3 regions of the Caballeronia sp. LZ065 genome follow, and region 3 is predicted to be linked to each of the others. Evidence: predicted binding sites of a transcription regulator. Region 3 holds the regulator's gene; each other region holds the start of a gene.

Region 1 (2,266 bases), 170 kb from region 3:
GACATAACTGACGTTCTCAGCCAGCAGCGCGTCGAGCGCCGGGCCATCGCCTTCGACCATGGCCCGGAAGCGGTCGCGCTCGAGGCCGCGGATGGCCTCAATGGTTTTTGCCGGCATCTGTCGGTCCCCTTGTGTCGAGGAACGGTTGCACCGGCGCCTCGTCAGAAGTTGTATTGCAGATAGAGCTGGCTGAAATTTATACCAGGATTCGGCTCTTTGATACTGGCGTTCGAGAGATGCTGGAAGCGGAAGCCGGCCTGATAGTTCTGCTTCTCGCCGAAGATCATGCCGACGCCGACCATATCCGCGAACTGGAACGCGGTGGACACGGTGAAGTCCTGCGTGATGCGCGTGTGCGACAGGAGCCGCACCCCCACGCCCGCCTCGATGAACGGCCGGAAGTAGCCCGAGCTCTTCACGAAGCGCAGCACCGGCGTGAGGCCGAACTCCCAGATGTTCGGGTGCACGGCATTGTCTTCGGTGGTGTGCCAGTAGGACACGTGACCCTCGCCGACGACCGTGAAGTGGAAGCCGCCGATTTCCCACCAGGTGAGGCCGGGATCCCAGACCAGGCCGAGGTCGGCTTTCTTGATGTCGCGATCCGCAACGCCGCCGGCAAACTGCACGCCGAACCGGTCAGCATGCGCGGCAGCCGAGGCCAGGCCGAACGCGGCGCAGACAACCAGACGGCACAGCGGACTCAGCCAGGAACTCTTTTTTTTATGCATGGGCACCCCATATGCTCCGATGACAGGCGGATTCACGAGACGTTGTCGTCTGGCGGATTCTAGAGACGTTTTAAAACAATTGCAGGATTTGCTGAAGCCTTACACGTTTCGTTGAATTTTCTTTCGTCTTACAGCTTCAAACTGGAAATAGATTCGACATCACCGCCCCCATCGGTAAGTCTGACCATCTACGGCGCAACGGTCTGTCCTATTAAACCCGCAAATTCGATAGCATTTGTGGGAACTCACACATCCCCCGCCCCTCTAACACTTAGCACTCGTTGAACCAGAGTGCTAATATCGTGCTTGACTTGCCGCGGCCGGCATCAACGAACGGCCCGGGCAGACAGCGAATGTTGATAAGGAGCTTATGAGCGTGTCCAATGCGATGACCCTTCCGAATGTACTGAGCTCGGCACCTGCCAAGGCATCGGCAGGCGCGCTGACGTACGCACAGTCGTCGATGCTGACCGGCCAGATCGGCAACATCGATTCCTACATACAAGCCGTGAACCGTATTCCGATGCTGTCGCAAGCAGAGGAACGTCAGTACGCCACCGAATTCCGCGAACAGGGCAACCTGAACGCTGCGCGTCAGCTGGTGCTTTCGCACCTGCGGCTGGTCGTGTCGATCGCCCGCAACTATCTTGGCTACGGCTTGCCGCACGCGGACCTGATCCAGGAAGGCAACATCGGTCTGATGAAAGCCGTGAAGCGTTTCGACCCAGAGCAAAACGTGCGCCTGGTGTCGTATGCCATGCACTGGATCAAGGCCGAGATTCACGAGTACATCCTGCGCAACTGGCGCATGGTCAAGGTCGCGACGACCAAGGCACAGCGCAAGCTGTTCTTCAATCTTCGCAGCCACAAGACCAGCCATGCGGCATTCACCCCGGACGAAATCGAAGGCCTGGCAAGCGAACTGAACGTGAAGCGCGAGGAAGTCGCGGAGATGGAGACGCGTCTGTCGGGCGGCGACATCGCGCTCGAAGGCCAGGTGGACGACGGCGAGGAAGCCTTCGCGCCCATCGCCTATCTGGCTGACTCGCACAACGAGCCGACCAACGTCATCGCCGCGCGCCAGTTCGACAAGCTGCAAAGCGACGGCCTGGCCGACGCGCTGGAGTCGCTCGACGAGCGCAGCCGCCGCATCATCGAGGCGCGCTGGCTCGACGTGCAGGACGACGGGTCGGGCGGCAAGACGCTGCATGAACTGGCCGATGAGTTCGGCGTTTCGGCTGAGCGCATTCGCCAGATCGAGGCCAGCGCCATGAAGAAGATGCGTTCCGCGCTGCACGACTATGCGTAACGCCTGACTATGGTTTGAGCAGAAACTGCAAGGCCGGCCGTCGCAAGACGGCCGGCCTTTTCTTTTTACCTTGCGTGGAATGCAGCAAAAAGTAACGGCGCCCGCAGGCGCCGTTACGTTACGACAGGTCCATCAGTGCATCACGCCGGCAGGGGCGCCGCGCCGCCGGCATTGCCCGACAGACGCGTCGACATCTGCGCGGCGTAACGCTGGGCCGCCGCGCCCACGA
Region 2 (2,266 bases), 1.9 Mb from region 3:
GACCATCGCGTCGCTGTTCGAGCGGATCGGCAGCGACAGCGAACCGAGCACGCTCAGTCCCACGCTCGCCGACGTATCGCTTTTCTTGAGCGCATAGCCGTCCTGGACGGCGTTCACATACGCGATGCTCTGGTTCGTCGCGTTTTCCCCCGGCGTGCAGACAACGTGGAACGACACCACGACGTGGGTTTCGGCGCTCGGCTGGAAATTCTTGGTGGCGTCGACGGTGTCGGGCTGACCCATGGTCGTCAGGAAGCCTTGCGACAGCAGCGCGCGGCGCGCGGCTTCGCAGGTTTCGTTGACGGTGGCGTCATAGTCGCGCGCGAATGGGCTCGCGCCGGTGTTGAACAGTTCCTGCTGATAACTGGGCGTGGTGGCCGAGCGGCCCCCGCAAGCAGTGAGGGCAATCAAACCAAGGAGAACGAGACTGGAGCGCAACGACGGCATGGACATAAAGCGGCGGATCCGGAGTGTGAGTCAACGGCAGAGACAAATTGTAGTGCCGTCGGACTGGACGAAGAAAAAACGCGGTCTGCAACCATCGTCCGGTCCGTGACTGACAGCGTGATGAATCGGCGTGCGCGGGCTTCATCGTGGATGAAAGCGCAAAACCCGGCGCGCGGCCGGGTGGGCTGCTGCTGCCTTCGCCAGAAGGATTACGGACGATTGAAATCGACCGGATTGGCGGCTTCCGGACGCACGATGCGATCCAAAAAGTTCAGCCGATGCGCATGGCCCGCCGCAGAAGCGCCTTCGGCCGCGCCGCCGTAAGCGCTGGCGCTGGCCTGGCTGGCGCCGACCCGGGCTTCGGCAGCCTGGATGTCGGCCGGATAGGTGGTTTGATCGCCGACCGGGTTATAGCCGGCGTGCTCGAGCTGGACCAGTTCGGCACGCACCTGGGCACGGGTGACGGGACCGTCTTCGCGGGCCTGGGCAAAACCGGGAGCGGCCAGCACGGCGGCGATGGCAAGGGCGGGAACGATGGACTTCAACATGACGACCTCCGAATCTTGATTAGGGAAACGATGCGGCAGTAAGTAGCTGCTGTTGCTTGCTGTTGCTTCGTCGTTGAAGGCAGTCTAGTTCTCAGCGTTCTAGGTAAAAACCCTGATTCGGATAAATCAGAATTCTCCAATCGACATTAATCGCTTCAATCGGTGTCGGCTGGCTCATAGATAGTGCCGTGGAGTAGCAGGAGGAACGCGAGGGTGCGTGAACCTTTTTGCGGCTGCTTCGGTCAAGACGAATCCATGCGGCGCTGGCCAGTTGGTCGGCTGTTTCAAGGAAATTTCGCTGCTACGGGATTCCCCGCTTGTCCCCATCCTTGAAATTGTCAAATCCGGTCCATATAATTGGCACTCACCGCACGCGAGTGCTAACAAGTTTGCCGTCCCACGAGATCTTCCTCGCAGGACGGGTTTTCCAGCGTTTTCAGTCTCAATCAAGAGAGGAGTGTGTATGAACCTTCGTCCTTTGCACGATCGCGTCATCGTCAAGCGTCTGGATCAGGAAACCAAGACCGCATCGGGCATCGTGATCCCGGAAGCCGCGGCAGAAAAGCCGGATCAAGGCGAAGTCCTGGCCATCGGCCCGGGCAAGCGCGATGACAAGGGCGCGCAAATCGCCCTCGACGTGAAGGTCGGCGACCGCATCCTGTTCGGCAAGTACGCTGGCCAGACCGTCAAGGTCGACGGGCAGGAACTGCTCGTCATGCGCGAAGAAGACATCATGGCCGTCCTGGTCAAGTAAGCATCCTTCCCGCACATCCGGTTTCGCTCCTGGCCGCAGCCCTCCGGGCGCGCGTGGCGAAGCCGGAAATCTGAATCGAATCAAGGAGTCTGGATATGGCAGCTAAAGAAGTTATTTTTGGCGATTCCGCACGCGCCAAGATGGTCGAAGGTGTGAACATCCTGGCCAACGCGGTCAAGGTCACGCTGGGCCCGAAGGGTCGCAATGTCGTGCTCGAGCGTTCGTTCGGCGGCCCGACGGTCACCAAGGACGGTGTCTCGGTCGCGAAGGAAATCGAGCTGAAGGACAAGCTCCAGAACATGGGCGCGCAAATGGTCAAGGAAGTGGCTTCCAAGACCAGCGACAACGCCGGCGACGGCACCACGACCGCAACGGTCCTGGCGCAATCCATCGTCCGTGAAGGCATGAAGTACGTTGCATCGGGCATGAACCCGATGGACCTGAAGCGTGGTATCGACAAGGCCGTTGCTGCCGCCATCGAAGAACTGCGCAAGATCAGCAAGCCCTGCACGACCAA
Region 3 (2,266 bases):
TCGCACGATGCGCGCTTCGAGCAGCGTGCGTTCCTCGCGCTCGAACTGCCCGGCGAGCATTTGCGGAATGATCTCGCCCATTTCCTTGAGCGGGATGTCCGTGATGAAGCCGAGGCGCCCGTGATTCACGCCGATGAGCGGCGTCCGGTACGGCGCGAGCTGCCGGCCGATGCCGAGCATCGTGCCGTCGCCGCCGAGCACGATGGCGACGTCCGCGCGGGCGCCCATCTCGGCGATGGAGAGCGCCGGGAATTCGGTCACGCCGACCTCCTTCGCGGTGCCCGCCTCGAACACGACTTCGAAGCCTTGCTGCGCGAGGACGTCGGCAAGCGCTCTCAGCGGCGGCTCGATGCCCGGCGTATTGGGGCGCCCGACGAGGGCGACCGTCTTGAATTGACCGATTTCCATGCCGGCATTACACCATAGTCAGTGAGCGAAAAGAACCGTGGGGCCCGCGCCGTGAGCGCTCGCAAGCGCTCCCACGAGCCTGGGCGAAGCTGACGCGGGCACGCCCATTGTTTCTCGCTAGAATGGAGCGGGCGAAGAATGCGATGCAACGCGATGCAACGTGACAATCGTGGAACGCCAACACCACCCCCAACTCTACCCATGAGCCGCGGCGCGCCGCCACCCGCGTCGTTGAGCTAAAATCCGGCCATGCTAGACCCACGTGCACAAACCCTCCTCAAGACGCTGATCGAGCGCTACATCGCCGAAGGTCAGCCGGTCGGTTCGCGCACGTTATCACGGCACTCCGGCCTGGAGTTGAGCCCCGCCACAATTCGCAATGTGATGTCCGACCTCGAGGACCTGGGCCTCGTGGCGAGTCCGCATACCTCTGCGGGACGCATTCCCACACCGCGCGGTTACCGCCTGTTCGTCGACACGATGCTGACTGTGGAAGCGCCGCAAGACGAAGCGATGACAACCGCGGTGAAGACCCGGTTGCAGGGCGAGGAACCGCAGAAGATCGTCGCGGCCGCGGCGAGCGTGCTGTCCAGCCTGTCTTCGTTCGCGGGCGTCGTACTGACGCCGCGCCGCAGCCACATGTTCAAGCAGATCGAGTTCATGCGGCTGTCGGACAAACGCATTCTGCTCATCATCGTGACGCCTGAGGGCGACGTGCAGAATCGCATGATGGCGACGCAGCGCGATTACTCGCCGTCCCAGCTCACCGAAGCCTCCAACTACATCAACGCGCATTTCGCGGGCCTGTCCTTTGACGAGGTGCGCCGCCGCCTGCGCGAGGAAATCGACCAGCTGCGCGGTGACATGGCCACGCTGATGCAGGCGGCCGTGGTGGCGAGCACCGCCGAGACGGACCCGATGGACACCGTGCTCATTTCCGGCGAGCGCAACCTGCTCGAAGTGGCCGACCTCTCCTCCGACATGGCGCGCATGCGCAAGCTCTTCGACCTGTTCGACCAGAAGACCTCGCTGCTGCAACTGCTTGATGTGTCCAGCCACGCGCAGGGCGTGCAGATCTTCATTGGCGGCGAGTCGACTCTCGTGCCGATCGAAGAAATGAGCGTGGTCACCGCGCCGTATGAAGTGAACGGGAAAATCGTGGGCACGCTCGGCGTGATTGGCCCGACGCGCATGGCGTACAACCGCGTGATCCCGATCGTGGATATCACCGCGCGGCTCCTCTCGATGTCGCTCAGTCACCAGTGACGTCCTCGTTGCACTCATCTTGACGGGTGTCGACGGGCGGCGCCACTCGGCCATTCGGCCAATGTCGTGGCCGAAAACCCGCCGCTATAATGGTCCTCACCTTTTAGACACCGCTTCCGGCCCGCCTCCACTATGCGTTTCGACCTCGAGTTGCCCTCGCAGCCCAGCGCTTCACATCGCGTCGCGGTGCTGCTGATCAATCTCGGCACGCCGGACGCGCCCACGCCGCGGGCCGTGCGCAAGTATCTGGCGCAGTTCCTCTCGGACCCGCGCGTGGTGGAGATTCCATCGCTGGTCTGGCAAATCATCCTGCGCGTGCTGATCCTGCCGCTGCGCGGGCGCGCCTCGGCCCGCAAGTATGCGCAGGTGTGGATGCCGGAAGGCTCGCCGTTGCGGGTGCATACCGAGAAGCAAGTGGAAGGATTGCGGCGGCTGTTCGCGGCGAACGACTATCGCGTGATCGTGGACTATGCAATGCGTTACGGAACCCCGGGAATCGGCGCCATGCTGAATCAGCTCAAGCTCGAAGGCGCGGAGCGCATCCTGCTCCTGCCCATGTATCCGCAGTATTCGTCCTCCACCACGGCCACCG

What was found. Region 3 encodes HrcA, which represses chaperone genes, less so after heat shock. Its sites were predicted from a motif close to TTAGCACTCNNNNNNNNNGAGTGCTAA; they were not measured.
Region 1: the regulator HrcA is predicted to act here: its motif matches at 1,000-1,026, upstream of rpoH (RNA polymerase sigma factor RpoH).
Region 2: the regulator HrcA is predicted to act here: its motif matches at 1,353-1,379, upstream of QCE63_RS12235 (co-chaperone GroES).

The regions. Positions count from the first base shown of each region.
Region 1 covers NZ_JARUXV010000001.1:559,430-561,695, reverse strand. Annotated here, with positions in the region: gene QCE63_RS02670 (nuclear transport factor 2 family protein) at 1-117, opposite strand, end outside; gene QCE63_RS02665 (acyloxyacyl hydrolase) at 162-728, opposite strand; gene rpoH (RNA polymerase sigma factor RpoH) at 1,105-2,037, shown strand; gene nagE (N-acetylglucosamine-specific PTS transporter subunit IIBC) at 2,178-2,266, opposite strand, start outside.
Region 2 covers NZ_JARUXV010000001.1:2,658,556-2,660,821, reverse strand. Annotated here, with positions in the region: gene QCE63_RS12245 (DUF2242 domain-containing protein) at 1-453, opposite strand, end outside; gene QCE63_RS12240 (DUF4148 domain-containing protein) at 657-995, opposite strand; gene QCE63_RS12235 (co-chaperone GroES) at 1,459-1,749, shown strand; gene groL (chaperonin GroEL) at 1,845-2,266, shown strand, end outside.
Region 3 covers NZ_JARUXV010000001.1:727,262-729,527, forward strand. Annotated here, with positions in the region: gene QCE63_RS03415 (NAD kinase) at 1-408, opposite strand, end outside; gene hrcA (heat-inducible transcriptional repressor HrcA) at 658-1,674, shown strand; gene hemH (ferrochelatase) at 1,807-2,266, shown strand, end outside.